3 regions of the Blautia sp. MCC283 genome follow, and region 1 is predicted to be linked to each of the others. Evidence: riboswitches for the same ligand, from Rfam matches in the RefSeq annotation. Region 1 holds a riboswitch; each other region holds the start of a gene.

The links. Region 1 has a riboswitch for cobalamin ahead of GPK81_RS12990 (ABC transporter substrate-binding protein). Riboswitches for the same ligand answer to the same signal wherever they lie in the genome.
Region 2: another riboswitch for cobalamin. It lies ahead of GPK81_RS01105 (sirohydrochlorin cobaltochelatase); the one in region 1 lies ahead of GPK81_RS12990 (ABC transporter substrate-binding protein).
Region 3: another riboswitch for cobalamin. It lies ahead of GPK81_RS01415 (leucine-rich repeat domain-containing protein); the one in region 1 lies ahead of GPK81_RS12990 (ABC transporter substrate-binding protein).

The regions. Positions count from the first base shown of each region.
Region 1 is NZ_WQQB01000045.1:67,626-78,201, reverse strand. It holds gene pcrA (DNA helicase PcrA) at 1-1,861, shown strand, start outside; cobalamin riboswitch at 1,963-2,252, shown strand; gene GPK81_RS12990 (ABC transporter substrate-binding protein) at 2,359-3,453, shown strand; gene GPK81_RS12985 (FecCD family ABC transporter permease) at 3,468-4,553, shown strand; gene GPK81_RS12980 (ABC transporter ATP-binding protein) at 4,553-5,308, shown strand; gene GPK81_RS12975 (CGGC domain-containing protein) at 5,345-5,698, shown strand; gene GPK81_RS12970 (hypothetical protein) at 5,918-6,148, shown strand; gene rlmD (23S rRNA (uracil(1939)-C(5))-methyltransferase RlmD) at 6,359-7,774, shown strand; gene GPK81_RS12960 (ADP-ribosylglycohydrolase family protein) at 8,141-9,379, shown strand; partial or broken gene GPK81_RS18715 (hypothetical protein) at 9,431-9,661, shown strand; gene GPK81_RS12955 (ROK family protein) at 9,937-10,576, shown strand, end outside.
Region 2 is NZ_WQQB01000004.1:42,776-53,351, reverse strand. It holds gene GPK81_RS01130 (DUF1002 domain-containing protein) at 1-1,050, opposite strand, end outside; gene GPK81_RS01125 (ABC transporter ATP-binding protein) at 1,256-2,356, opposite strand; gene GPK81_RS01120 (FecCD family ABC transporter permease) at 2,360-3,379, opposite strand; gene GPK81_RS01115 (ABC transporter substrate-binding protein) at 3,435-4,580, opposite strand; gene GPK81_RS01110 (hypothetical protein) at 4,577-5,590, opposite strand; gene GPK81_RS01105 (sirohydrochlorin cobaltochelatase) at 5,712-7,016, opposite strand; cobalamin riboswitch at 7,173-7,348, opposite strand; gene GPK81_RS01100 (NAD(P)/FAD-dependent oxidoreductase) at 7,601-8,980, opposite strand; gene GPK81_RS01095 (DNA internalization-related competence protein ComEC/Rec2) at 9,102-10,576, opposite strand, start outside.
Region 3 is NZ_WQQB01000005.1:3,615-14,190, reverse strand. It holds gene GPK81_RS01425 (glycogen/starch/alpha-glucan phosphorylase) at 1-289, shown strand, start outside; gene GPK81_RS01420 (DUF4430 domain-containing protein) at 611-3,346, shown strand; gene GPK81_RS01415 (leucine-rich repeat domain-containing protein) at 3,426-4,253, opposite strand; cobalamin riboswitch at 4,347-4,538, opposite strand; gene GPK81_RS17815 (DUF4430 domain-containing protein) at 4,861-6,285, shown strand; gene GPK81_RS01405 (prenyltransferase/squalene oxidase repeat-containing protein) at 6,306-9,887, shown strand; gene GPK81_RS01400 (energy-coupling factor transporter transmembrane component T) at 9,890-10,576, shown strand, end outside.

The DNA.
Region 1 (10,576 bases):
GAAGTTTGATATCAATACCAAGATCTACAAGGAACGCGCTGTTCTTGCTGAGATTTCCCATGCCAAGGATGAACTGATCACACCGGAAGAGATGGAGCTGAATGCGGGCGGCGATCCGGATGCACGGAAGATTGCCGGTATGTATAAGGAATATCAGTCTATCCTCCGGGGAAACAATGCGCTGGATTTTGATGACCTGATCGTGAAGACTGTGGAGCTTTTTCAGCATAATCCGGATATCCTGGACTATTATCAGGAACGTTTCAAATATATTATGGTGGATGAGTATCAGGATACCAATACTGCCCAGTTTAAATTTGTAAGTCTTCTTGCCGAGAAATACAAGAATCTCTGTGTGGTTGGTGATGATGATCAGTCCATCTATCGTTTTCGTGGAGCAAATATCGGGAATATCTTAGGCTTTGAGAAGGTTTTTCCTGAGGCTAAGGTGGTGCGCCTGGAACAGAATTACCGTTCTACCCAGAACATCCTCAATGCAGCCAATGAGGTGATCGTCAACAACACAGAGCGTAAGGAAAAACGCCTCTGGACAGAGAACGAAGAGGGCGATAAAGTACATTTCCGTCAGTTCAACAACGGATTTGAGGAAGCGGAGTATGTTGCAGGAGAGATCATCCAGGGGCGCCGCAACGGGAAATTCCAGTACAAGGACTGTGCAGTACTTTATCGGACCAATGCCCAGTCCCGTCTCTTTGAGGAGAAATTTCTCCTGGCAAATGTTCCTTATAAGATTGTCGGCGGCGTGAACTTTTATGCCCGCAAAGAGATTAAGGATCTGTTAAGCTATCTGAAGACCATTGACAATGCCAGTGATGATCTGGCTGTGCGCAGGATCTTAAATGTGCCAAAAAGAGGGATCGGACTCACCAGCATCGGCCGTGTCCAGGACTATGCGGATATGATGAACCTGAGCTTTTACGATGCGCTCCGCGTGGTGGAGGAAGTACCGTCCATTGGCAGGGCAGCAGGAAAGATCAATGATTTTGTATCCTTTATCCAGGGACTGAAAAGTAAGGCAGAGGCCTATACAGTCCGTGAAACCCTGGAAGAGGTCATTGAACTTACCGGTTATGTGAAGGAACTGGAGGCAGAGAAAACGGAGGAGGCTCAGGCGAGGATCGAAAATATCGACGAGCTGATCTCCAAGACAGAATCCTTCCAGGAAGCCATGGAGGAGGCCGGACAGCCGGCAACACTTTCTGCATTTCTGGAGGAGATCGCACTGGTGGCAGATATCGATTCTGTTGATCCGGATCAGGATTATGTGCTGCTGATGACTCTTCACAGTGCCAAGGGACTGGAGTTCCCAAATGTATTTATCGTGGGAATGGAGGACGGTGTTTTTCCGGGATATGCTTCCATCTGGTCCGGTGATCCGTCGGATATCGAGGAGGAGCGAAGGCTCTGTTATGTGGGGATCACCCGTGCCATGAAGGAACTGACTTTAACCTGTGCAAAACAGCGGATGATCCGTGGGGAGACTCAGTATAACCGTGTGTCACGTTTTGTAAGGGAGATTCCACGGGAGCTGGTAGATCTTGGACATACCATTCAGGAGAAAAAGCCCAGAGTAGATGATATCGTATCTCCGAAAAGCGCCTATGCCCAGATGAAAATGAATTTCCAGGCAAAGAGCACCCTGCAGAAAAAAGATTTCACAGTGAAGAAGGCGGACAGCCTGGACTATGGTGAGGGAGACACGGTCCGTCATGTGAAATTCGGAGTCGGTATCGTAAAAAATATCGCAGACGGCGGCAGAGACTACGAAGTGACGGTAGACTTTGACAAAGTCGGCGTGAAAAAAATGTTCGCCGGTTTTGCCAAGCTGAAAAAGATCTGAGAGGGATCTCTCCGGGCAGACTATTTCTGCAAAAAACTGTAAAAATCCGGCCTCAAGGTTGTAATTGGAAAACCGGTATGTTAGAATCAGTATCAGCGTAATTGAATTGCTGTGAAGTGAACAGTATCACCGGCACATATGCTGCCGGATACTGTGAGAGGGAATCGGGTAAAAAGCCTGAGCGGTTGCGGCCACTGTATACAGAAGAAGGGATTTCACATGCCATTGCAGAAACTCATGTGAGAAGGCGAAATCCCGATGTCAGAGAGATTCTGGAGAAAATTCTGATATATCATTCATGATCGGCTAAAAGATGAATGGTGTATCAGTTTTTATTTTGCGGAGTTTTTTCTGAGTCTGTAAGTCAGGAAACCTGCTTGACAGTATGTAAGTGGGAGCTTCCGTACAAAGTGTTCCGTGCAGATTTTATGAAGCCCCATCTTTTCGGTTACCCATAGGCAACAGGAGATAAAACAGGCGAAAAGAGAGGAAATGAAATGAAAAACAAGTATGTATCCACAAGAATCATGGCAATGGTAATGGCAGCGGCAATGACCGTATCAGCAACTCCGGCTGTTTATGCCGCAGAGAGAGCAGACTCCGAGACCATCAAGGAAGACAACCAGCCGGCAGCAGAAGACAGTACAGAGTCTGCAGACACCGAAGATTCTTCCGCAGAGGCAACCAAGACAGAATATCCTCTGACCATCACAACCTATGATTACGATGGAAACGAAATCGAAACCACTTATGAAAAAGCACCGGAAAAAGTCCTTGCTGTATATCAGGGAAGCATTGAGACTATGCTCGCACTTGGTCTGGAAGACCACCTGGTAGCTACCGCAGGTCTTGATAATGAAGTTCCGGAAGATCTCAAAGAAGCATTCTCAAAAACAAATTATCTTGACGAATTTACCCCATCCCTTGAAACTGTAACAATGCTGGAGCCGGACATGATCTTATCCTGGAGCTCTCTTTTCTCTGATAAGAATCTGGGAAATGTAACAGACTGGATCGACAAAGGCTGCAACACCTACTACAACACCAATACTCGTCCGGACGGCGACAGAACACTGGAAAATGAATTCACAGATATCTTAAATATCGGAAAGATCTTCGATGTACAGGACAAAGCACAGGCTATCGTTGATGATGCAAAAGCAGTGATCGACAAAACTCTTACTGCAACTGCAGATGTAAAAGACAAACCAAGCGTAATGGTATTGGAGCCTCTTGGAGATGACATCACAAACTATGGCGTAAAGAGCCTTGGCGGAGATATGGTAACACAGTTAGGCGCAACTCTTGCAAACCCGGATGCTTCCACCGTTGGAAAAGAGGATATCATCGCAGCCAACCCTGACGTGATCTTTGTGGTTTACATGCCATATGCAGGAGATGATCCGGAAACTGTTAAGAACAGCCAGCTTGCAGTGATCCAGGATGATGAGTCCCTGAAGAGCCTTGACGCAGTAAAGAACGGACGTGTTTACCCGATCATGCTCAGTGAGATGTATGCAAGTGCAACACGTACCCAGGACGGAATCGAAACTTTTGCAAAGGGATTATATCCGGACGTAAATCTTGACTGATCGGAGAAAATGCAGTGAAAGAAACAGCTTCACAGAGAAAAAAAGATAAGGTGCTCAGAACATCCATGTATGTGGCAGTTCTCATCGGACTTGCAGGATTCCTTATTTTTTCCATACTTGCAGCCATCACTTTTGGAAATGCGGATCTGTCACTGAAGGATGTATACAGCGTTATCGCTTATAAATTGTTTCATATAAAAAGTCTGTCCGCCTATGCGGAAGGCGCAGTTCATGATGTTGTGTGGCTGATCCGGCTGCCTAGAGTCCTTCTGGCTCTGGCAGTTGGAATGGCTCTTTCCGTGTGCGGCGTGGTGATGCAGGCTATCGTGCAGAACCCGCTGGCAGACCCGTATGTGCTGGGTATCTCATCTGGTGCATCTCTGGGTGCCACACTGGCCATCATGCTTGGAATCGGAAGCTTTCTTGGTGGAAACTCTGTGGGAATCACAGCTTTCATTGGCGCGATGATCACTTCTTTTGCGGTGATCGCCATTGCAAACATGGGTGGAAAGGCAACTTCCGCAAAACTGATCCTTGCGGGAATGGCGGTCAGCGCAGTCTGTTCTGCTTTTTCCAATTTTGTCATTTATATTACCAATGACAAAAATGCGGCAACAGAAGTTATGAAGTGGAGCATGGGAAGTCTTGCCGGAGCAAGCTGGACCAGAGTGGGTGTAATGCTTCCGGTCACGCTGGTGTGCGTGGCTGTTTTCTGGACGCAGTACCGGAACCTGAATCTGATGCTTCTGGGAGATGACGTATCCATTACCCTTGGAACAGATCTGCACAGACTGCGGACTTTTTATCTGATCGTTGCTTCTGTTATGATCGGATTTGCCGTGTACTGTGCCGGTGTAATCGGATTTGTGGGACTGGTGATCCCTCATGTGGTCCGGATCCTTTTTGGAACAGATCACAGAAAACTGCTCCCCTTAAGTGCGCTTCTTGGTGCATCGTTTCTGATCTGGTGCGATGCGGCATGTCGTGTGATCCTTAAAAATTCCGAGATGCCCATCGGTGTGCTGGTATCCATTATCGGTGCTCCCTGCTTTATTTATCTGCTTGTGCGGAAATCCTATGGATTCGGAGGTGCCCGGTAATGAAGATCACCACAGAAAATATTCAGGTTGGCTTTCACGCCAGACAGATCCTGAAGGGAATCTCCATGGAATCCCAGGATAAGGAACTGGTAGGAATCATCGGACCAAACGGAAGCGGAAAATCCACTTTGCTGAAATGCATTTACCGTATTCTGAAACCAGACGCAGGAGCCGTGTATCTGGACGGCGAGGAGCTTCATTCCATGAGTGTTCGAAGCTCTGCGAAAAAAATGGCCGTGGTGGCACAGCACAATTATTATAATTTTGATTTTACGGTCCGCGAGGTGGTTCTTATGGGGCGTGCGCCTCATAAAAAGACTCTGGAACGGGACAATGCAAAAGATTACCAGATCGTGGATGAAGCGCTGAAAACCGTACAGATGGAGGCGTTTGCAGACCGTACCTTTTCCACTCTTTCCGGAGGAGAGCAGCAGAGGGTGATCCTGGCAAGAGCACTTGCCCAGCAGACCTCTGCACTGATTCTGGATGAGCCTACCAATCATCTGGACATTACCCACCAGATCATGCTGATGGAGCTGGTGAAAAAACTTAATGTAACCGTGATCTCCGCTATTCACGATCTGAATATTGCAGCAGCATACTGTGATAAGATCTATGTACTGAAGGACGGAGTTCTGGAAGGTTACGGAACGCCGGAAGAAGTCCTGACCCCGGAGCTGATCCGCAGGATCTATAAAGTAGAAGCGGAGATCGTTTACGACAGCCGCGGAAAGATGCATATTTTGTTTTTATGATTCTGGCTGTGAGGCGGGATGCATAGAGGGAAAAAGATGAAAAAGATCGGGATTTTGACATGCCTTAATTCCAATGATGTGTGTACCAGGGCAGGATGTCTGTCTGCATTTCGGGAAAGAAGAGATTTTTTTTCCGGCTATCCGGAAGATACGATTCTGGCAGCTGTGATGACATGCAACGGATGCAAAGACACCAATGCAAAAGAACCTGCTGAAGATGAGGGGATTTTGGAAAAGGCAGATCGGCTGGTCAGTGAAAAGATCAGCGTCATCCATGTCGGGGTATGCCGTCTGAATGAGGAAAAAAAGGAATGTCCGCGGATAACACAGATCTGCGGTCTGATAGAAGAACGCGGGATCAAAGTGATCCGAGGAACCCATAAAGAATAAGAGAAAACCGCCGTATCTTTCCGGAAATGCCGGAAATACGGCGATTTTTTTACAGAATGTTTCTGCGAAAATTTGTGTAAGTTCTGGTAAAACCAGACATATGGTGGTATAATAAGAACATTAAAAAAAGGCTCGGGTGCAGCGACCTCAAAAAACGCTGCGCTGCAGATTTACTGACAGAAAGTACAGCCGAACAGAAAGAAAGGATGGTGCAGTGTTATGAATTTAAATACAACAAAACTTGAAGAACTGCTCGCAACACTGAAGAAAAAAGAAGAAGAGAAAGATAAGAACACAGTCCTTTGGGTACTGGCGATCATCGGTGCAGTTGCAGCTGTTGCAGGAATCGCATTTGCAGTATATCGTTTCTTCGCTCCGGATTACCTGGAAGATTTTGAAGAAGATTTTGATGATGACTTCGATGATTATTTCGAGGATGAGGAAGAGTAAGAACTTTCGCTGCAGAGGCTGTTTTGAGCAGAGCAGAATGGCTGTCTGTTATGTATGAATATGAGAAGCGGATAATTGAAGCCCCGGCGCGATACCGGGGCTTGATTTTTGAAGACGGACCGTGAAACGCTGGCGTTCATGAGCAGGCAGTAAAGAGGATCCTGAATGTTCGAATTATTGTCTGCTGGTTATAAAACAGAAAGAGGATTTATGAAAAAAGGTGAAATTTACGAAGGTATTATAGAAAAAGTGGAATTTCCAAACAAAGGTTTTGTTTGGGTTGATGACCAGAAAGTAATTGTAAAAAACGGAATCCCGGGACAGAAAGTCCGGTTTATGATCAATAAGAAACGTTCCGGCCGGGCGGAAGGACGTCTTCTGGAGGTCCTGGAGAAATCTCCCCTGGAAACAAGAGAACCTGCCTGTCAGGAGTTTCCGGCATGCGGCGGCTGCATGTACCAGACCATGAGCTATGAGGCACAGAAGGATATGAAGGAACATCAGGTGAGGGAACTTCTGGATGGGGCAGTAAGAGAGAGCCTGGCTAAGATCGGGAAGAACGGTGATGGGATAGAAGAAGCTGAGGCCGCAGATCGTTTATATCACTGGGATGGGATCTACGGCAGTCCTATTGAGTTTGGATACCGCAACAAGATGGAGTTTTCCTTTGGCGATGAGTATAAGGATGGTCCGCTGTCCCTTGGACTTCATAAGAAGGGCAGCACTTACGATATCCTGAATACAGATGACTGTAAGCTGGTGCATCCGGATATGACGAAAATCCTTGCCTGTGTGCGGGAGTTTTTCCTGGGCCTGAATGCCAGCTTTTATAAGAAGCTTCAGCATGTGGGATATCTCCGACATCTGCTTCTTCGAAGAGGTGTCACAAGCGGCGAGATCCTTGTCCATGTGGTGACCACCACCCAGGAAGAGTATGATCTGGAACCACTGAAAGAACAGCTCCTTGCACTTCCCCTGGAAGGTAAGATCGTGGGGATCATGCACATTTTAAATGATTCTCTGTCCGATGTGGTACAGAGTGATGAGACGAAGATCCTTTATGGAAAGGATTATTTCTACGAAGAACTTCTTGGGCTGAAGTTTAAGATCAGCACGTTTTCCTTCTTCCAGCCAAACTCCCTGGCGGCGGAGATCCTGTATTCCAAGGTGCGTGAATACGTAGGAGATACCAGAGATAAGGTAGTATTTGACCTTTACAGCGGCACCGGCACTATCGCCCAGCTTGCGGCATCTGTTGCCAGTGAGGTGATCGGCGTGGAGATCGTGGAAGATGCGGTAAAAGCCGCCAGAGAAAACGCTGCACTTAACGGCATTGATAACTGCCGTTTTATTGCCGGAGACGTGCTGAAGGTTCTGGACGAGGTGCCGGAGAAACCGGATATGATCATCCTTGATCCGCCCAGAGATGGCGTTCACCCCAAAGCCCTTCCAAAGATCCTGGCTTACGGCGTAGACCAGATCGTATACATTTCCTGCAAGGTTACAAGTCTTGTAAGAGACCTCCCGGCATTTTATGAGGCAGGATATGAGATGACCCACGCCTGTGCAGTGGATCAGTTCTGCCAGGGCGTTCATGTGGAGACTGTGTGCCTTTTGGGCAAATGAAAACCAGATACGACAGTAAAACTCAGCGAGGATATGGATGATGACTATCGTATTATAAATGATAAAGATGCAGAATGATGATTTCGTCATAGTGACTGTGTTGAATGCCTGTTTTTTAACTGAATCAAGTAAGTTCCCTGCTTCCATTGCGAAAAGCAATAAGCAGGTGGGTGGGGAATTGCTTGCATCAGGAGGAATGCAGGTTCCTTCTGATAAACTGCGGAGCAGTGATTCGGTTATGAACAAGTAGCAAAGCGGATTGCGAATATCCGCTTAACAAACAGAACACTTAACAAACGGTTAAACACGGCATCAACCAGTAATGACAGACATAGTGACCACGCAACCCACGTGGTGGGCTGCGTCGTGGTTTTAGCAAAAATGCAAGATAAATATTCTGAATTAACTAAATTGGAGGAGTCATCGATGATTTTTGGTAATACTAAACTTTTCACTGACTGGAAAAACGGCACAGTGCTGGCAGTGATAAAACGCTTCATGAAGCTTCACTACATGGGCGATAATAATGGTGAAATGAAAGGCTACCTTGATATTCTAAAAGGCCACCCTGATATTCTAAGTTGTTACAAAGGATGTCTTTTAGGTGGCGCTGTTGGCGATGCATTAGGCTATCCAGTCGAGTCCATGTCTGAAGATGCGATTTTTGGACGTTATGGAGAAGAGGGAATAAAAACTCTTAAAGAAGCCGGCTCACCTGCGCTCATTTCAGGCAATACTCAGATGACGCTTTTTGCTGGAAATGAATGTATATACAGAAGAAGCAATATAGATGTGGAAACCGTAATCTGGAATGGTTACCAGGAGTGGCTTGGTACGCAGGGAGATACACGATGGGTTGACAGAAATGGCAGTAAAATGTGGATATATGAAGATGAGCGTCTTCACCATCTTCGTGCTCCGGAAAAAACGTGCCTTAACTCAATAAGAAAAAGTGAAAAAGGTGGAACATTAGAAGATCCTATAAACAATAGTAAGGGTTGCGGAACAGTAACGAGAGCAGCTGTGATCGGATTATCAGCGAGATACGACGGTTACGATTTCCTCGTGGAGGTCAAAAAGATGGGAGAGAGAGAAGCAGCTTTAACGCATGGACATGCTCTTGCAGTCAAATCTTCAGGTTGGCTTGCAGCAACTGTGGCTAATATTATTGATATGGGGTTTTTATACAATCGTCTTGAAGAGAGTTTTGTTCCGTACCCCGAACTGATTTACATGGCGATTACACTTGCATATGACTTAAATGTTTCCGACTTAGATGCTATCCACATGCTTGGTGAGGGCTGGGTTGCAGAGGAAGCACTGGCAATAGCAGTGTTCTGCGCAGTCAGGTATCAGGATGATTTTGCAAAAGCAATAAGAGTGTCAGTCAACCACAAGGGTGACAGCAATTCGACAGGAGCAATCTGTGGAAATCTTCTTGGTGCATGGCTTGGAAAAGAGAAGGTGGCAGAAGCTTTTGATCTTAATGATCTTGAACTATGTGATGTGATTGAAACTATTGCAGAAGACCTTTATACAGCAGTTCAAAAAATGGTTCCGGAACCGGGCGAAAATAAAGTCTGGGACAGAAAATACCGTAGATGATGAGTAAGGAAACTCCGGTTTTTTGAAGATATATTCTCATGTACTGTGGGGGTAGATTTATTTCCGAGTTGTGTCGACATTCACGGCATTGTTTCAACCCATGTTGAGACGATTGTTCTTTTGTCCCAACATCGAGACAAGAGTACTTGTCTCGATGAACGCGGCAGTCGGCAAATCGAGATGCAAGCATCTCGGCTTGCCTCGTTGCTCGCGCAAAAACCAGATGACACGATAGAGAGCGACTTAGATGAGCTGGATGCAACCAGTGCTGAGTTGAAAGCTCGTGATTAGAGGGAATGTGTCAGATTGGTAAATGGTATTCGTAATATGGCAGAAGAGATTGTGTTAAAAGAATTGGTGTTCTAAAGCGTGGAAAGCTCCTTCGGGAGCTTTTTGCTGTTTATAAGATAAATTCTGTCGGAGATTTATTATAAAACATTGCTTTACAAGAAGAATAAAAAAGCATATAATCTTTTATAATATATTTAATAAAAGAGGGTAAGAAAACGGAAAATAAAGATAAAAAAAATATAACAAGAAAAAGAATAATTAATTATGTGCTGAACAATCATGTTACATCCAAGGCGGGAATCGCAAAAGATTTAAATTTGAGTATGCCGACTGTGTTAGCAAATGTGAATGACTTGTTAGAAAAAATGGTGTTGGAAGAAACTGGGGAATATGCTTCGACCGGTGGAAGAAAGGCAAAAAGTATAGGGATTAATAAGTCATACTGTCATGCAATGGGAATTTTGATTACAGCGAATCATATAGAAATGGTATTAGTAAATCTTGGAGATGAGATTATAAAAAAAGATCGCATCCGTTTAAAATTTACGGCAGAATTATCCTATTGTACAGAAGTGGCACAAAAGGTCAAAACTTTTCTTGAAGGCGAATTAGCGAAGGAAACGCTACTTGGGATTGGAGTGGCGATTCCGGGAATTATTGATCAGAAAGAACGGATCGTTTTAAAATCCCATGCTTTAGGTATAGAGAATTATAGTCTGCGCTTTTTAGAGCAGGCTTTGGAAATTCCAGTATATTTTGAAAACGATGCTAATGCTGCAATGCTTGCAGAAAAAAAGCAAAAGTATCCAAATGCGATATATCTGTCTTTGAACCACACCTTAGGAGGCGCATTCTGCATAGATGGAAAGCTGTTTCGAGGGCAGAACCAGAAAGCAGGTGAGTTTG
Region 2 (10,576 bases), on a different contig from region 1:
TGCTGTATCCTCTGTGGAATCTTCCTCTGTGTAAGTTCCGTCCTCGGTCGCATCCGGGATTTCTGTCTCACTGCTATCTGCAGAATCCTCCGCCGGCGCTTCTTCCTGATCGTTCTCCTCTGTGGAGCTTTCGATCACATTATCTCCCAGCACATCGGAATTTACGTTATTCATAATATCGTCATCATCTTCGGTACTCTGATCCACGTCTACGGTATCATCCGGGTTCTCTTCATCCATGGAATCCCCTGTCTCTGCCGCAGAAGTTGTACTTGCGCCTGTTGTATTGGCATCTACCTGTTCCAGTGTCTGTTTCACGTCATCATAGTTATAACCCTGCTGAGCGATCTGCTGAAGCAGAGAAACAATTTTATCAATGTCATCCTGGCTTACTGAAATATTATTCTGGTTCGCCACATTGATAACAATATTCTGGATCTCATCCGCATTCTGCACATCGTTCTGGATCACGTCCATCTTGGACTGGTTCACTACTGTTGTCGCCTGGTCTTTACCAACCTTATCCGCAAGCTCTCCGGTTGTCACGATCTCCTGGTTGGCAAGTTTGGTCTTGGTCGCATCCAGTTTCTCTCCACTGGCTTTCTCATAGGCCATCTGAATACCTGTCAGTGCACCGGTTCCGGATACTTCCATCGGGCATGCGGCAATGACTTCACAGTTCTTGACACCGGATGTGGAAAGAGAAGTGGCGATCATATTACCGGTTACCCAGTTAAGGTTGGCAGTACGGACTTTAATTCCGCCGGACTGGGTTGGTTTTACATAAGCACAGCTTAATGTATGGGAACCGATCTGCTCCTGTGGTGCAATATTATCCAGATGATTGTGCTCATCCTGGTTGGTAACAGTTAAAATCTGAACCTGATCTGCACTTACATTAAAATATTTCATCATTGTCTGTTTCTGGGCATCGGAAAGATCTGCTCCAAGTGTTACAACCTTGGTTGCATCCGCAAATACAAGATTTACGCTTCCTGCCACAAGGCATGCGCTGCAAAGCAGGGCTGCGATCATATTTCTTTTTTTCATTGAACTTTCCCTCCTGATATATTTCTTATAAATTGGCTGTATCTGTTTACATTTTTACAGTGTAAAGCGAACATTCACCTTCTGCTTTACCATGTGTTCATGAACATGACCGTTTCATGATTTGTCGTTCATATTATATCACAGATACGATCATATTTGTAATTTATATTATATGAAAAAGCCGCTTTTGACAGCGGCTTTCTGTTTAGACCTGTTTTAATTTTCCGGATTTTTCTGCTTTTTTAAATAATTCCAGATTTTTTTTATTCATGGTCCCGAAATCTTTCAGCGGGCAGTAAACTTCTCTGCATTTTTCCATGATTTCCAATGCTCCCTGAAAAGACTCCTGGGAAATGCATTCAAATGGTTTCTCCGTGATCACTCTGGCGGCCAGTTCTTTTGCCACCTGATAATCTGCGTCGTTGGTATGGAGAACTCCCGTTGCAAAAGGAATTCCCTGGCGCTGCAGTTTCCGGTACACCGGAATTCCGCTTCCGTTTCCACCGATCACAAACACCCGAGGTTCTCCTGCCGGCGGTTCCATTTCCACGCAGCCAAATTCCGCGTTATAACTTCCCCGGGTAATTCCATAAAGCTTTCGAATATAATCGGAGGTAAAAATCTCCTCCGGTGCACCGTATTTTTCGATATGATCTCCATGAACACAGATTACCTGGTCAGAAATTTTCTGTGCAAGATCCAGCTCATGAAGGGACATGATCACAGTCATCTGTTTTTCCAGCACCATTTTTTTCAGAATGGCAAGCAATTCCAGTTTATGACGGATATCCAGAAAAGATGTCGGTTCATCCAGGATGATAATCTCCGGTTCCTGGCAGATGGCGCGCGCCAGAAGAATACGCTGACGCTGTCCGTCACTGATAGCTGTGAAATCCCGATCTTTCAGATCCCAGGCATGAACCATCTCCATGGCATTTTTCACTTTTTTCTTATCCTCCGGGGAAAGGATTCCCAGAGTTCCGGTATACGGATAACGTCCGGTGGATACCACATCTTCACAGGTCATAAGTTCCGGACGCATGCGCTCAGTAAGCACTACAGCCAGCTTCCTGGAAACTTCTTTGTTTGTCATGCGGCTCATCTGTTCCTGTTCCAGATATACGGTTCCACTGATCAGGGAAAGCTGTCTTGTGATACTCTTCAGGATTGTGGATTTTCCGGCACCGTTGGGACCGATCAGAGTCAGGATCTCTCCTTTGTTCAGCTGAATATTAATCTCTTTGATCAGCGGTTTTCCGTCATAGCCTACGGTCAGCTGATCCGTATAAAAAAAATATGATTTCATCGTTTATATCCTCTGCTGTCTGCGAATCATGATATAGATAACTACCGGTGCTCCGAAAACTGCCGTCACAGAACTGATGCTCAGCTCCGTCGGTGCAAATACGGTTCTTGCGATCAGGTCACAGAACAGGCAGAACACCGCACCACCCAGGAAGCAGGCCGGAATCACAAGCAGTGGCTTTGCAGTCTTTAAGAGACTTTTTGCAATGTGAGGTACGGCAATTCCCACGAAGGAGATCGGTCCGGCAAATGCAGTGACACAGGCAGAAAGAATACTGGAAAGCAGGATCAAAAGTATGCGGAATACTTTGATATTGACGCCCATATTCTGTGCGTAAGTCTCACCCAGCTGATAGGCACTGATGGGTTTTGACATAAAAAATACGATCACCATGGTAAGTAATACCACCACAGCCATAGTCCGCACATTCCCCCAGGTCATACCGGAGAAACTTCCCAGTGACCAGTTGTGAAGATTCACAATATTGGAATCATCTGCAAAAGTTACCACAAAGTCTGTGATGGCCGAACAGATATAGCCGATCATAACTCCACTGATGACCAGCATGGACATGTTGTGGACTTTTTTTGCCACAAGAAGCACAAAGCCCATGGAGATCATGGAACCGGCAAAAGCAGCCAGGATCATGGCTCCGGAACCGATGGATACCGATCTGCTCAAAAGAAAGATCATCAGAAAAGCCACAATCAGCTTGGCTCCGGAAGAAATTCCCAACACGAAAGGTCCCGCGATAGGGTTATTAAAAAAGGTCTGCAGCAGAAATCCGGAAACAGAAAGTGCTCCGCCGAGGATGATAACTGCCAGAATTCTTGGAAGACGGATCTCCCAGACAATATTATAAGAAGTTTCATCTCCCTGATGCCGGAATATGATATTCAGGATCTCCTGCACAGAGAGGTGGATACTTCCGGAATTTACATTCCATATAAATAAAAAGATCAAAAGTACCGCAAGGATCACAAAAGAGATCCCATATCGGACCGCGCGTTTTCTGTCATTCATTTTTTCTGGTACACTCCTCTTCTGTGGTGTAATTCGTGTAAAGTCGTATTTTCGTTTATTTCAGTTTGTGCATGTAAGTCAGGTTATCTAGGGAATCATCATCCGTGGTCAGCATGGTATGGATATCCTCGATCATGGTTCCAAGTCCTGTGGTCTCCTGGAAAAGGTTTTTGCCTGTGCACCAGACATTTCCGTTCTTCACTGCCTTGAAATCCGCAAGGAGCTCGCTTTTGGAAAGAAGTTCATCGATGGTCTGAAGCTCTCCGTCAATGGTACTGTTGTAGATGATATAATCCGCATCTTTTGCCTTGGCATAGAATTCTTCCATCTGCATGTTCATGGTGGAAAGGGCATTGTCACTCTCTCCCGTATCTTCCGGAACGTAATTTCCACCTGCAAGGGAGATCATCTCTGAAACATAGTCGCCGCTTTTTCTTACATTTACCGCGCCTACAGAGTTGATATAAAAGAACGCTACGGTCTTATCTGTTTTATCTGCTGTAAGCACGTTATCCAGTTTGTCTGTCTGCTCTTTGAAAACTTTTTCTGCCACATCTTCTTTTCCAAGAAGGACTGCGTAAAGTTTCATCCACTCAGTTCTTCCAAGGGGATGGCTTTCATAGCTGGAACGTTCCACCATTACAGGGATCCCGAACTGTTCCAGTTTCTCCTGGACTTCCGGATTGTGATGGATCATGGTGGATTCAATGGCAAGGTCACAGCCTTCGTTCAGAATCAGCTCATAATCCGGCGCACTGTACTTGCCGGCATAGATCATCTTTTTCTGCTCCATGGCGTCTTTCGCTTCCTGGATATACCATCCGTCTTCTTTGGTTCCGGAAAGCTTGATACTGTCGATCCCGTCAATGGCCCGGAAAAGATCCATGGCTGAGGTTGCCACCAGATAAATATTGTTTAACGGCTGTTTTAAGACCGCAATATCAGAGTCCAGCCCTTCCGGAGCTTCTTTTCCCTCGGGGACTACAAGAAACTGTCCCTCCTGATCGATGGTGATCAGCGCATAGCCATCGTTGTAATAATCCACATTGAATTCCTTCGCATAGGATAGTTCCATGCTGTGGTCGAAAGTAAGGCCCGGAATATCCGCAGGCTTATGTTCTGTCTCCGCTGCCTGCACGGCAAACGCGCAGCCCAGAACAAGCGTCAATGTCAGAAATATGTATGAAATTATTTTTTTCATTTTTCTGCCTTTTTCATGCTTGAAGAATCAAAATTTAATGTGTAGTCGATCTCATGAGGTGTACTCATGGCTACGGTATCTGCAGTCACTTCCATCTCTGCGTCAAAAACTGTCACCGGGATCTCAAATGTGGAGTTTCCGTCTTTGTTCACCGGCTCGTATTTTTCGCCGTCCACGATCATGTAATCATAATTCGGACTGCTCCAGATGATGGTTGCAGTAGCTTTTTTGTCCTTGATCTCTACTTTTGCCGGGGATTCTACCGTTGCTCTTCCGGTTCCGCCTGTGAGGGTTACATCAAATTCGTAAGTTCCGTCTTCCAGTTTCAGATCTTCCAGCTTTTTTCCCTCATATTTCTTGTCATCGGAAGTTTTCTCATCTTTGGAAGCATCTGCTTTTTCTGCAGTCTCCTTGTCGGAGGAGTCTTCTTTTTTGTCTGTATCATCAGTTGTTTCTTCCACATCACCTGTCTTTACAGGATCTTTGACGCTGACTTTATGGTCATACCATTTACCTTTTTCTCCCAGAAGTGCCACATCAAATTCCTCATCAATGGCAGGTACCGGGATATCAAACCCGTAAACTTCCTCTGTATAACCGTCGCTGTATTTTACTGTATCTGTGGTAGGTTCAATGATCTCGGCGCCATCCTTCTGTGCATCTTCTGCAGTTCCTGCAAACAGATTTACGATCTTCTTGGAAACCAGGCTTACATGGATGGTCATCTTGCCATCTTTGACCGTAAGCTCTCCTTTTTCGTCATTGGCCTCATTTACATGGAACATACTGCTGTCTGTGTCAAACTCTGCTGTATAAACACCATCTTCCAGGGTATCTGTCTTGGCTGCATCTGCCTCTTTCTCATTGGAAGCTTCCGCATCCTCTTTGGAATCGTTTTTGGCAGATTCGGTTTTTGCGGAATCTGTTGCAGCCATCGCAGGCACAGAGCCAAGGGCCATAGCTGATGCACTTACCATTGCAAGGATTAAGTTTACATAACGTTTTTTCATAATAATCTTCTCCCTTCCATAGATACAGCAATCTGCCCGGAAGACAGTCTTCCTGATCTTTCCGGGCAGTTACATGGATTTCTTATAGGTATCTGAGCTCACTCAGATCGTTTCATATTTATTATTCTGCGGAATCCTCAGCGGAATCAGCCTCTGTATCTGCTGCTGCGTCAGAATCTGCGGACTCATCTGTGCTTCCGATGGAGTCGATAGCTGCTTTTGTATGATCTACATAAAGCTGCTCAACAGCCTCGATACGTCCAAGACCTGCGATCTGTGTATCAACATTCTCGAAGTTTCCGGATGCTACAAACTGGCTCTTCCAGGAATCCTCATCATCACCGGCCATATCGTTGTTTGCATGGTCTCCGGCAACAACCATCAGCGGACGAAGAACAACGTTCTTGTATCCTGCCTCTTTTACCTTCTCGATAACCTTGTCGCAGGCTGTATCTTCCGGTTTACCCTCTACAGTACCGATGAATGCGTTCTTGAATCCAAGGTTTTCCATCTGTGTCTGCATCTGATCGTATGTAATGTTAGCTGTATGAGATGTTCCATGTCCCATGAATACGAATGCTGTGCCAGCCTCAGCTGCTGCATCCATGCTGTCAAATCCGGCTTCTTTGCAAGCCTCATCTGTGATTGCCTGAGCAACGGCTTTCTTGTCATCGTTGATCACGGTTGCATCGTCTCCAACCTCACCGAGCATTGGCTCTGCGATAGCTACAGACTCGAATTTATCTTTATAGCCATTGATCGCTTCTGTCATCTCATCGTACTCAGCACCATGCATCAGATGAGTAGGCTGTACAACCAGATTCTTAACACCATTCTCTACTGCACGGTCAAGAGCCTGCTGCATGTTATCGATCACTTCATCATCTCTTGCCTCTACATGGTTGATGATGATCTGTGCTGTAAATGCTCTTCTTACAGACCAGTCCGGATAAGCTTCTGCAAGAGCATCCTCGATTCCTTTGACATCCTCTGCACGGCTGTCATTGAAGGAAGTACCAAAGCTTACTACCAGAAGCTCGTTCTCACCGATCTCATCCTGGTTACGTGGATCGTCTTTGGAAGCGTCTCCTGTGTCACGTCCGAAGTAATCCGGATCAGCGTTCTCGCCCTCTACCAGTTCTTTCTGAGCGTCTGTCAGAGCATCCCATGCTTCTTTAGCTGCCTTGCAGTCCTCATCTGTTGTGTCAGTTCTCTCCTGAACATAGATCTTGTCGATCAGAGCTGCTACATTGTCAGCTGCTTTCTGGTCTTCATCAGAAGCCTCTGTGGTATCAGCTGCCTCAGTACTCTCATCTGCGCTCTCTTCTGTAGCGGAATCATCTGCTGCCATTGCTGTTGTAGCTGCACCCATAGAGCATGTCATGGAAACTGCGAGCATCAGAGCTAACATTGTTTTTCTTTTCATTTCTTATCGTCCTCTTTTCATGTATTTCCAGAATACTGATATGTACAAAAAAACGGCTGCTTTCTGCGGCCGCCTGCTCACACACGATTCTCTCGCAATACACATAAAAAGAAGTTCTGTATTGTTATTGAGAATACAGATTCGTAGACCGCGAATCCTGGATCTCACAATAAGGCAGTTCTCCTGACTTGGTTCCACACTGCTTTCCCTTCCCGGTTTCCCAGTGGTATTTAAAAACAGCTCCCCGTTCACAGTGACGGTATCGTTCCGGATTCTCACCGGATTCTCTTTTGCACATCCGACTGGACGCAACCTTATTGCCATAACATTTGTACATATTCGATTTTACCTGGTTACTTATTCTTTTACCACAAAATCACAAAATTGTCAAGATTGCTGTCGGACGAATCATGGTGCTTCCCCTGCATCTGTCAGTTATTTTCAACATACTCCTTTCAATATTCATGCACATTATGCATGGTTTTATATGATTTATGTTTTTTATTTATGGTACAGTGATTTCCTACAACATAAAAGCAGCCCCTTTCCGCCATCACTGTGACAGCAGAAAAGGGCCGCTCATATTATTTACTGAAGTACTCCTGCTCAAGGTATCTGGCTACATAGATACCGCTGGCGGATGCATGGGAAAGAGAATGTGTCACACCGCTGCAGTCTCCGATAACAAAGAGACCTTTGTGGCAGGTTTCCAGATTCTCATCGATCTCAACTTCCATGTTGTAGAATTTAACCTCAACACCATAAAGCAGAGTATCGTCATCTGCTGTTCCAGGTGCGATCTTATCCAGAGCATAGATCATCTCGATGATTCCATCCAGGATACGCTTCGGCATAACAAGGCTTAAGTCTCCCGGTGTTGCGGAAAGAGTCGGTGTTACGAAGCTCTCCTCAATACGTGCTTTTGTGCTTCGTCTTCCACGGATCAGATCTCCGAAACGCTGTACCATAACACCACCGCCAAGCATGTTGGAAAGTCTTGCGATGCTCTCACCATATCCGTTGCTGTCATGGAACGGCTCTGAGAAATGTTTGGATACCAGAAGCGCAAAATTTGTATTGTTGGTGTGTTTTGCAGGATCTTCATAGCTGTGGCCGTTTACTGTGATGATTCCATTGGTGTTCTCATTAACCACAACACCTCTCGGGTTCATACAGAAAGTACGGACCATATCCTCAAACTTCTCGGTTCTGTAAACGATCTTGCTCTCGTAAAGCTCATCGGTCAGACGGCTGAACACCTCTGCCGGAAGCTCCACACGGACACCGATATCCACACGGTTGGAAAGTGTGGGGATCTTAAGATCTGTACATACAGTCTCCATCCATTTACTTCCGCTTCGTCCCGCGGAGATGATGCAGTAAGTTCCCTCGTAACGCTCATCACCTACAACAACTGCATAGCCGTCTTCTGTTTTCTCCACTTTGTCAACGGACGCGTCAAAATAGAAATCTACATGGGCTTTCATCTTGTCATAGAGATTCTGAAGTACTACATAGTTGATATCCGTTCCCAGGTGGCGGACAGATGCATCCAGAAGATGCAGGCCGTTCTGAAGACAAAGCTTACGGATCTCACTGTTTGTGGTGGAATAAAGCTTGGTTCCCTCTCCACCATGCATCAGATTCAGTTTATCTACATATTCCATCAGTTCTGTGGCTGTATCCTTGCCAATATGCTGATACAGCGTTCCGCCAAACTGATTGGTGATATTATATTTTCCATCGGAGAAAGCGCCTGCACCGCCAAATCCTTTCATGATCGCACATGTTTTACAGTGGATACAAGATTTTACTTTCTTTCCGTCAATAGGACATTTTCTTTTTTCCAGAGGATGGCCGGCTTCAAAAACCGCGATCTTTTTCTCCGGATCATTATTCATCAGCTCATAGGCTGCAAAGATTCCTCCAGGACCTGCTCCTACGATCAGTACGTCATATTTCATAAATAAAAACTCCTTATCTTGTGTTGCCTGTTTTCAATGTTTCGTTTTCGCACAAACCCTGTCTATTCTACAACAAGTGTTTGTAAAAGTCACCTGTTTTTTCGGTTTTGAAAAAAATTTTTCAGTCCTTCCGGAACCTGTGGATCTTAAGCTTTTTCCCATCTGTTTCCACAGTAATGGCACCGCTTTCCATGGTATATTCCACCTGGCTTCCGGCCGCTTCCAGACGCTCTACGGTTTCCGGCGACGGATGCCCGTAAGTGTTGGTGGAAGAACAGGAAATGATCGCCAGTTCCGGCTTTATTTTTTCAAGAAACGCTTCCGTGGTAGAATAACGGGAACCATGATGTCCCACTTTCAGACAGTCCACATCCTTTAATATCCCGGACGCCAGAAGCTTTTTCTCCGTGTCTGCTCCGATATCCCCGGTAAAAAGCATCTGAAATTCTCCAAACGAGAGTTCCATCACCATTGCCTCCTCATTCACATCTTTTCCTGTGGCGTTTTTCTCCGGCCACAAGATGGAAAAAGATACCAGACCACAATGCAGCTCATCTCCCTTTTTTCCTGTCACAATTTTTATTCCGGCTTTTTGTGCCGCATCCGAGAGTTCCTCCCAGGCCTCCGGCTTTTCCGCCCATGAAGGAAGCACCAGATATCCTGCCCGGATGGTCGTGAGTCCATTTCCCATATATTCCAGAAGTTCCTTCGCCCCGCTGATATGATCCTTGTCTGTATGGGAAATAAAAAGCCCGTCCAAATAAGAAATCCCCTGACTTTTCAGAGCCGGCAGAAGGCAGTATCTTCCAAGGTCCGACTGGCTGCTGCTTCCTCCGTCAATAAGAAAATGGTGATTATCCGGAGTCTCTACAAGGATGCCATCTCCCTGCCCCACATCCAGGCAGGTCACTTTCAGGTCTCCTGCCGGATGAAACCCGAGGATCAGAATTCCTGTTATCATCAATGCGCCGGCTGCTGCCCGGACTGTCCGGAGTTTCCTTTGGATCTTTCCCGGGATTCTTTTATCCCGGCTGGATAACTCTGATTTCATACCCGCTTCCTGTTCCCGCCTCATCGGTTCTTTTATATACTGTCCCATAAACAGGATTGTAATCAAAAAAACATAATATACCAGAATCTGCCAGATTTCCGGTTCCCCTCCGATCCAGGTGCTCCACCTTAATTTTCCTGCAAGGCTACATAGATATTCATAAAAAAGCAGCAATCCTCTTGCCGGCAAAATTACCAGTTTTGCAGCAGAAATACTGAAAATTCCAAGCAACAGTGCCGCCATTCCTCCCATCAGCACAAAGCCCACACTTGGAAGCACCAGAAGATTCAGAAAAAATCCGGCAAGGGATACTTCTCCAAAAAATTTCAGCATCACAGGCAGTGTCACCAGCTGAAGGGCCATGGAACTTACCAGTGCCTTCGTCCATTTTTTCTCCGCACCTGCAAGAGCACAGATTTTTTCCGCTGCAACACCGATCCCAAGAACACAGCCAAAGGACAGAAGAAAACCGCTGTCCAGAAGATACGCCGGGGATTCCAGAAGAATCATCATAGCTGTTACCGAAAGAGCAGTCATCATGTCAT
Region 3 (10,576 bases), on a different contig from region 1:
GATCAACGGAACCTTCTCCAGCGATACAGAGATGTTCCGTGACATCTACAATTCACTTCTCGACAAACGCAACATGCCGAGACCTGACCAGTACTTCATCCTTGGCGACTTCCGTTCCTATGCAGAGGCACAGAAACGTGTTGAGGCAGCATACAAAGATGAGAAACGCTGGGCGAAGATGGCACTTCTGAACACAGCATGCAGCGGTAAGTTCACATCCGACAGAACCATTCAGGAGTATGTAGATGATATCTGGCACCTGGATAAGGTTATCGTAAAAGAGAACTAAAAAACATTTGATTTGACAACACCTGACTTCATTTGTATAATGAAGTCAGGTGAATAATTGAATGAAAGGAAGCTTTCAGGCGAACAGGTGAGATTCCTGTACAGGAAAATGCGTTGTCGTACAGTCGGCGGGCCGGAGCTTTTTTTAAAAAGATAGTGACTACAGAAGTCAGTTTGCGCATAAAGAACGTCTATCAGGTAACAGAAATCCCGTAAGGGACTTTTTCTGTTACCTTTTTTGTTGCCCTCGTGGCATCATGATCTTTCAATTAAAACAGCAAAAAAGAAAGCTGTCACCGAAAAATCAAAAGGAGGAAAGGTTATGAAACGCAAAAAAATTCTCAGTATTCTTCTTGCAAGTGCTATGATCGGCACTGCTCCGGCATCTGCCTGGGCCGCTGATTTCACAGACACAAATGTGGTTGACGCAGAAGAAGTAACAGAGGAAGCTACAGAGGAGGACGTTCCGGAACAGCAGGAGGATGACGCAGAAAGCATTGATCTGGAAGCAGATGACGCAGAAGATCTTTCACAGGATGAAGACGCAGCAGCTGTTTCCACACAGGAGAGCGAAGATCCGTTTTCCGCAGGAGAGGCTGTAGCAGCATTTGCAGATGGTGAGGAAAGCGGAGATCTGACACTGGCAGGAACCGGTACAGAGGCAGATCCGTACCTGGTTACATCCACAGCTGACATTCAGGCAGTTGCAGATTATGTAAACAACGGAAAAGGTACTTTTGCAAACCAGTATCTGAAATTTACAGAGGATATCACACTTCCGGAAGGATGGACTCCGATTGGAATAAAAACATCCAAATTCCAGGGAAATCTGGACGGAGACAACCATCTGCTGACAGTACCGAAAGGGGAGAAATGTCTTCTTGGTTATGTAGCAGATTCTACTCTGAAAAATCTGAATATCTATGGAGAGCAGATCGCGTCTGACGGTGTTGTCTGTAATTATGAGGTTGATTACAGTTCCAGAAACCCGATCAAGATCGACAATGTAACTTTAAAAGCAGGAACACAGACTTTGAAATCCGGATTTATCGGAGGATATGCATCCGGACAGAACCAGATCACCATCACCAACAGTACTGTAGAAAAAGGTGTTGTGATCGGATATGACAAAGCACAGTCCAATATCGGTTCCTTTGGTGGTGACTTCAACGGAACTATCGAGAACTGCGTAAGTTACGCAGATGTCTACGGAACAAAATACGTAGGCGGTATCAGCGGAAACAAAGGTCAGTCTATGGGAACCTATGCACTGAAAAACTGTAAGTTCTACGGAACCGTAACTGCAAGCGGAAATTACGCAGGTGGTATTTCCGGCGGCGGATACGGCGGAACACGGTGGGGTGAATCTTCTGCGCCGAACACACCAGGTGTAACGATTCAGGACTGCTATTCCAACGGAACGATCACAGGAAATGACTATGTAGGTGGTATCCTTGGTTCTGAGACCGGTATGGTACAGTGCTGGGACAACGGTATCCAGTATATTCAGAACAACTCCTTTGAGGGAACGGTAAGCGCAACAAACGGAACACGTGTCGGCGGTGTGATCGGTTACATCAAAGGTATTGATAAATACAACATCATCGAGAACAATGAGTATACCTGTAAAGATGTAAAAGGAATCGGAGCGATCGATTTCGTTGATACAAATTATGCAAATCCCACACCTGTGGAAGGCGTAACTTATTACAATTCAGAAAACGGAAGACCAAGTATTTCCGGTGCAACGAAAGCACAGCATAACCGTACCGATGATCCTCTCGGTGCAGATGCAGATAAGCTTACCAAACTGGTAGTGCCGAAGATCAAAGTTTCCCTTACGATCTTAGGTGACCAGGTTCACGACAGTGATAAAGATCATCAGTATCATACCTACTATGCAGGAAATCTGGAGACCTGGCTGGAGCAGAGTGAGTATACCGTTGTAGAAGGCTCTACGGCAAAAGATGTCATTGACGCAGCATTACTTGCCAACAACATGACATGCGAGAATCCATCCGGAAACTACATTGCGTCCATCACAAAAGGTGATGTTACACTTGGCGAGTTTACAAACGGAAAATACAGCGGATGGATGTATACATTAAACGGCTCTTATCCGGATCTTGGAGTTTCCGAGCAGGAAGTAAAGAACAATGACCAGATCGTTCTTCATTACACAGACTACTATCCGGAAGAAGAGAATCATGTCTGGGAGACAGCATGGACATTTGACAAAAACGCCCACTGGCATGAATGTGCAAATTCCAAAAACGAAAATTCCTGGTGCAACATCTCCAGCAATGAGAGAAAGAACGGATATGCAGCACATACCTATGACAAAGGTAAAGTAACAAAAGCAGCTACCTGTACAACAGCAGGTGTGAAAACATATACCTGTACAGTCTGCGGCGCAACAAAGACAGTAAGTATCCCGAAGACAAGACATACTTACACCTGGAAAACAACAACAAAAGCAACCGTATTCAAACCGGCAGTACAGACAAAAGTCTGCTCCAAATGCGGTTATAAAACAAAGACAACCAGACCTTACGGCAAAAAACTGACTCCAACCCTGAAACTGAACGCAACAAAGATCACTCTGAAAGTAAATCAGTCCACATCCAGAGTGAAAGTAACAGGACTTGCCAACGGTGATGCTGTAAAGGCATGGGGAACTACCAACAAAAAAATCGTAACTGTAAGCAGCAAAGGTGTGATCAAAGCCGGAAAAACAGCTGGTACAGCAAAAGTTTCCGTAACCTTAAAGAGCGGAAAGAAAGCTTATATCACAGTAACTGTTCAGAAATCTACAGTAAAAACAACAAAGATCACAGGTGTAAAATCTGCCCTTACTCTGAAAAAAGGAGCAAAGACAACCCTGAAACCGGTACGTACACCGTTCACATCCGGTGAGAAGATTACTTACACTTCTTCCAATAAGAACGTGGCAACCGTAAGCAGCACAGGTGTGATCACAGCAAAAAAAGCAGGAACAGCAGTGATCACCGTAAAGAGCGGAAGCAAAAAAGTAACATGCAAGGTAACAGTTAAATAAAGCTGTTATCCCCTGAAAAATAAAAGCGGCATTTTTTCACAGAATGAAATGTGAAAAAATGCCGCTTTTGATCATTTGATCATAAATATTCAACTTTAAAATCAAATTCCTTACAATACTCATCTACTTTGGAACCTTTATAACACCGGATGGTACAGGCACGGTTGATGATCCATGGCCCGATAAAATCGGGATCGTGTCGGATCTCCAGATATTTCATACGGTTACATCCGTGGAATACCCATTTGCCGATATAATGGATATTTGTGGGAAGACAGACATAAGTAAGATTCATACACTTAAAAAATGCGCTTTCGTCCAAAAATTCCAGGGACTGGGGAAGATGAAGTTCTTCTATGGCACAAAAATAAAAAGCCTCTTTTCCGATACGTTTCAGACCTTCCGGGAAATCCACGGAACGGAGATTTTTACAGCGGTAAAAAGCACGGTCCTCGATGAGGGTAAGTGCGGAAGACAGCTGAAGGGATTCCAGGGAGGTACACTGTGAAAAAGCTTCGGAGCGGATCCGGGAAATCTGTGAATCATGGGGAAAGATCACACATCCAAGCTTTCGGTTCTCCTGAAAGGCGGCTCTCGGGATAGAAGAAAGTGCCTGAGGAAGAATGACTTTTTTCAGGGAATTACATTGAGAAAATACGTTGGATCCCATATTTTCCACCTGGGTGGGAAGCAATACTTCTTTCAGAAGAGTGCAGCCCTGAAAGGTTCTGGCGCCGATATTTTTAAGCGTGTCCGGAAAACAGACAGAGGAGATCTTGGTCTTTTTCTGAAAAGCTTCCGACGCGATATATTCAATTGGCGCAGGGATCTTTACATTTGAGGAAAGATAGTTTCTTGCGTTGTTTTTGGAAATGACACGACTGGATCTGTAATAAGTACCTGACATAAAAAAGTCTCCTTTAACATAAAAAAAGACACCGCATCACAGGCAGATACGATGTCAAAAAAGAATTCTCCATTTATTTATCATACGTGTAATAGCCGGCAGTATTTCCAAGCAGATCTCCTGACTTATGCAGTCACGTTTATCCCCTTCTCATACGATAAAGTACAATGGTTCACGGATAAACTAAGCAAATACAGTAGCACGTCTGTTGAGGATTCTCACCTTATTCCCTTTTAATCCGGTTTTCTGCAGGAAAAAACCGGAACTTGAAAACGTCTATATTTAATATTTTTGGGTGTCTGATTATTATATCACAGAAAAAGGACAGATACAATTGTTTTCCGGGTTTTCGTTTGACAGACAAGAGGAAATAAACTATAATTTCAGTATAAAATTTCATAGAAAAGAAAGACGTGCAAACAGGTGTGATTCCTGTACATGTAAGTGCGATGCCGTACAGTCGGCGGGCGGTTTTTCTTTCATGTAAGGTAGAAGCATTGGTTTGCGCATAGGAACATCTATCAGGTAATGGAATCCCCTTGGAAAAGAGGGATTATTTTCCGTTACCTTTTTTGTTGCTTTTTTTGTGCAGAGAAAAGGAGGAAGAATGGAAAGTAAGAGGAAAAAGACGCTGTTTAATGTGATCATGGTAGTACTGATCCTGGTCATTGCCGGATGCGGAGTGATGGCAGTGGGAAATCTGAAAGGATGGTTTGATAAAGGATCGGACAGCGTTCTTATGACAAAGAACGTAAAAGGTGTGGCCAATATTCAGAGAAACGGTGTGGGCTACGGCCTGGAAAAAAATGTGGCATTGAGAGCCGGAGATATTCTTGAGACGAAGAACGGAACCACAGCGGAGCTTTCAGCCGGAGAAAACAATACACTTTCACTTAACGCAAATACGAAACTTACTGCGGAATCCGTAGAAAAAAACAATTTGAAACTTACTGCGGATCAGGGAGAGGTTTTTGCGGATCTTACGGATTCTGTGGGAAAAGCAGAGATCGCTCTTGATGAAAATACGCTTACCTTTGAGACAGGAGTCTTTTCCGTAAGCGCACAGTCCGGAAGCGGCGCTGTGTATGTATTTAAGGATGAAGTGGAACTGGCCGGAGCGGACGGAAAAACCACAACCGTAACAGCCGGCGAAAGTGCTCAGATGACAAAAAGTGAGGACGGAAGCTGGAAAGTAGAAACAAGTAAGATCTCAGCAGGAGCATTAAATGAATATATGATCCAGCAGCTGCTGGGATGCGCAGATAAAGACAGTTTATGTTTTACACCGGAGGAACTTCAGAAAGTTCTGGATGACAGAGCCGCAGAGAAGAAAGCAGCTCTTGAGAAGAGTTTAAATTCTACAAACAAGATTCCGAAGACTTCAGAAAAATCGGATGATAAAAAGTCTGCAGATGGATCTGCGAAACAGAATTCCGATACAACAGACGGAAATACCGCAGACACTGCAGGCAGCGGAGAGAACACAACACAGGAATACACACCGGATGCTTCTCAGGATGAGACGGATTCTTCCGGAGAAGACACCGCAGGCAGTGATGGAGATGTATCCGATGACGGCAGTTCTGATGATGGTTCCGGTGACGGGGATTCTCAGGATACTAAGCAGTGTACCATCACGATCCTCTGCGATACCATCCTTAATAATATGGACAATCTGACAGCCGGAAAAGAAGCTTATGTGCCGGCAAACGGAGTGATCCTGGATACCAGTACCGTAGAGTTTACAGAGGGAGAAACCGTTTTTGAAGTACTTCAGAGAGTTTGTGAGTACGCCGGAATCCAGCTGGAATATTCCTGGACGCCTATGTATGACAGTTACTATATTCAGGGAATCAACAACCTGTATGAATTTGACTGTGGAGCACAGTCCGGATGGATGTATAAAGTAAACGGATGGTTCCCGAATTACGGATGTTCCAAGTACACACTGGAGGACGGAGACGACATTGTGTGGTGCTTTACCTGCAATGGTCTTGGCGCGGATGTCGGTGCGGAATATAACGGTGAGTGACAGCAAAGGGAGTAAAAGATATGCAGAGAAAAAAATTTCTGGCACTGATGCTGACGGCTGCTCTTGTGGGGCAGCCGGGAGCTCCTGTTTCAATTATGGCGGCAGAAACAGACGAAAGTTCCGATTTCGGATCGTTTGGATCAGAAGCTTCTGACACAGCAGAAAAAAAATTGCCGGTGATCACGGAGGACCTGTCGGAGGAGACCATTACATATGATCTCAATGAAAAGGCAGAGCCTTTAAAGGTTCAGACGGAAGAATCCGGCAAGCTGAAATATCTGTGGCTGAAAAGTGATGACAACGAGAATTTTTACAAAATAGAAAAGTCCGACAGCCAGGAAAAGACAAAAGAAGAACAGACCGGGGAACAGCAGGGGGAAAACAGCCAGCCGGAGTATGAAGATACACAGGAGTATACACCGGCTACAGATACAGCCGGAACCTTCTACTACAAAGTCCGGATCTGGAATTCAGAAGAAACAGACGAAAACGCTTACGTAGAAAGTAAGACTGTCTGTCTTCAGGTGTTAGATCCGTCCGCTGAAGACCATAGTGGATCGGATGCTACAGATGGGAAAAAGGACGGAGAGCAGAAGGATCCGGCAGCATTGGATAAAGAAGATCCGGCTGCAGATCATACATCAGGTGATACCGCAGAAAATTCGGGGAACGAAAAAGATGCGGATCCGGACGGCGAAAATTCCGGAAGTGAAGACAGTGGAAATGCGGCTGATGACGGGAAAGATTCCGGCAATGAAGCTGGTGAGAACACCGGTAACGAAGAGGACAATACCGGAGAATCTGGTGGTGAGAACATCGGAGATGAAGATCCTGCCGCTGAAGATACCGATAAAAAAGACACGGATATCGCCGAAAACGATTCCGAGAATCATCTTCCCAAACGTCAGGAAGACATCCCGGAAAGTGAAACTTACGAAACCGAAGGTTACTGGAACGTCTCTCTCAGTGAGATCTTTCAGGATCCGGACGGAGATGATCTGACCTATTACGAAAAAGGAGAAAGAGATGAGGACTGGACTCCTGTAGACGGAGATTCTTACCTTTGTCACCTGGAAGAAAATCAGGAGACCTATCTTTTTACTGCAAAGGATCAGGAAGGTTACGGAGATGTTTATGCCGTAACTCTGAAAAAGAAAGACGCGGCGGAACTGGAAGTATCAGAAGCACAGAAGGCTCAGGAGAAATCCGCGGCAAAGGATACGGAAGAGGAACTTTTCTCATCCGGAGACGCAGAGGCAGCTTCTGCTTCCAATACGGCAAGTTTTAATACCATTTATAAAGAAACCGGAGAACATCTGGCATTCATGGCAGAAAAAAGCGCACCTGTAAACGGAACGCTGTGCGGTGAATGGATGGTGATCGGCCTTATGCGAAGCGGCCAGCCTGTGGACGCATCGGTTTACAGCCGTTATAAATCCAATCTTGTGGATGTGGTGAAACAGAAAAAAGGTGTACTCCATGATAAAAAATATACGGAATATTCCAGGGCAGTTCTGGCGCTTACAGCCATTGGAGAAGATGTTACCGATGTAGGAGGATACAATCTTCTGCAGCCGCTGTCCGATTTCGACCAGACAGTATGGCAGGGAGTTAACGGAACGATATGGGCTCTGATCGCCTTTGACAGCCATGATTATGAGATCCCGAAAGCAGCGGTCGGAAAAACGCAGACAACCAGGGAAAAACTGATCAACAACATTCTGTCGCAGGAAGTATCCGGCGGCGGATGGAGCATCATGGGCGGAGCAGACAGTGACGTGACAGGAATGGCACTGCAGGCTCTGGCACCATATTATAAGAGTAATTCTTCCGTAAAAGCGGCAGTAGACAGAGCGCTGAAAAAACTTTCCTCTATGCAGCTTTCGGACGGAACTTTCGGAACTATGGGACACAGCACCTCCGAGAGCTGTTCCCAGGTAGTGACCGGACTTTCGGCACTTGGTATCGACTGTGATAAGGATTCCCGCTTTATCAAAAACGGAAAGTCCCTTCTTCAGGGATTATTAAGTTACTACGACGGAAAAGAGGGATTTCTTCATGTTGCCGGAAATGGCTATGACCAGATGGCAACGGAACAGGCATACTACGCAATGACTGCATACAGCCGAATGAAAAACGGGAAAAATTCCCTTTATGATATGACCGATGTGGCGATCAAATCAGACAAGGAAAAAGCGGCAGAAGTGACGAAACTGATCGAGGCACTTCCGTCAAAGATCACCATGAGTAATTTCCAGAAAGTGATCACTGCATATGCCGCATACAATGGACTGAATTCCACACAGAAAGCGGTTATCTCCAAGACAAATAAGGATAAGCTTCTCAAAGCCTATGCGGAGGCTCAGGATGTGGAAGTGAAGTATGTGGAAGGTCTGATCTCAAAGATCGGAAAAGTAACATTGTCCAGTGAAGAAAAGATTACAGATGCAAAAACAGCCTATAATTCCCTTTCTTCCGCTCAGAAAAAGAAGGTTACAAACTATTCTGTTCTGACAGCAGCGGAGAAGGCACTGCAGCAGTTAAAAAAAGCAACAGAACCCACACCTACCACAAAACCATCCGGCCCGTCAGGAAAACCGGGTTCCAAGGTAAATCTGGTAACACCGAAACCAACGGCAACTCCCGGGGCAGCGAATCCGTCCAAAACAAAATCTGCCGGAGGTTCCACCAAATCAGCAACTGTAGGAAGCGGCAGCAAATCCTCTTCCAAAACAGGAAGCAGCAAATCTTCCGCCAAGAAGAGCACTGCAAGTACCAAAAAAGCAAATTCCAATAAAACAGATTCCAAGACGTCTGCAGCCGAAACAAAAGCAACTGAGACAACGGCATCCAAAAAAGTTGTCAGCGAAATGAAGACGTTTTTCGACAAAAAGAGAAAAGATCCGTATCCGTCAAAGATTGATGATTATTCCGAAAAGCAGATCAAAGAACTTGGAAAAACCTGGAAAAATTATGAGAAACTTTCCGAAGGGGAAAAGAAAGCAGTTCAGGAAGAGAAAACCTATCAATCCTTCCAAAAGCTTCTTACCGCTCTTGGTGAAAAATATCATTTTGACCAGGCTACCGGAACGAATCTGGATGACAACAAGGATGAGGCATTACCGTGGTATGTCCAAATGGTGGTAAATCCAAAGATCGCAGACGAAAGCGAAGTGGAGACCATCCAGAAAGTCCTGGGCAAAAAATCCGAGGTACTTTCCCTGAATGAAATTCATTTTGTAGATACCCTTACCGGGGATGACTGGAAGCCGAAGGACATTTTGAAGGTGCAGCTTCCAATGGCAGATCTGGGCGATTATAAGAGCTGTATGATCGTACATATCACAGATAAGGGAAAAGTGGAATTCCTGAAAGGAAAGATATCAGACAGCTATATTTCCTTTGACGCGGCAGAATTTTCTTCTTACGGAATCGTAGGATTTATGGGAGATTCCGACGAGATACTTTCCGGGCAGGAAAAGAAGAAACCGGTATGGCCGTGGATCGCAGCCGGCGGAGCAGCGCTGATCCTGGTAGTGATCCTGGGCGGTGTACAGATCGCGGACAGCCGCAGAAAAAAGAAGGATAAAGGTGAAAAATAAAAATGAATGAAAAAAAAGATACTTTTTCCACCTTTCATCCGGTAATCAATTTTACCTTTTATATTGGCGCGTTTTTGCTGGGGATGATGCTGATCCATCCGGTTTTTCTGGCAGTTTCGGCAATCACAGCAGCGGCTTTTTACATTACCGTAAAAGGAAGAAAGGCGAAGAGTTTTCTGTTTGGAATGATTCCGCTTTTTCTCATGCTGTCCTTTATCAATCCTTTGTTTAACACCTACGGAGACAGGGTTCTTTTTACCTGGTGGAACGACCGGCCCTACACGCTGGAGGCACTTGCGTACGGAACAAGCCTTGCTGCGATGGTAGTGACCATTCTTTTATGGTTTGCTTCCTACAGTTTTGTGATGACCAGCGATAAGTTCCTGTACCTGTTTGGAAAAGCAGCTCCATCGGTTTCGCTGGTGCTGACGATGATCCTGCGTCTTCTGCCTAACTACGAAAAAAAGATCGCGCAGATCGGCAATGCAAGAAAAAGCATCGGCATGTCCGCAGAGAATGGAACCACAAAAGAAAAAGCAGAGCATGGACTGACCATCGTATCCGCGATGACCTCCTGGGCTCTGGAAGGCGGCATCATCATGGCAGACAGTATGCGCAGCCGTGGGTTTGGTACCGGGAAAAGAACGACATTTTCCCTGTACCGTTTTGAAAAAAGAGATAAGATCCTG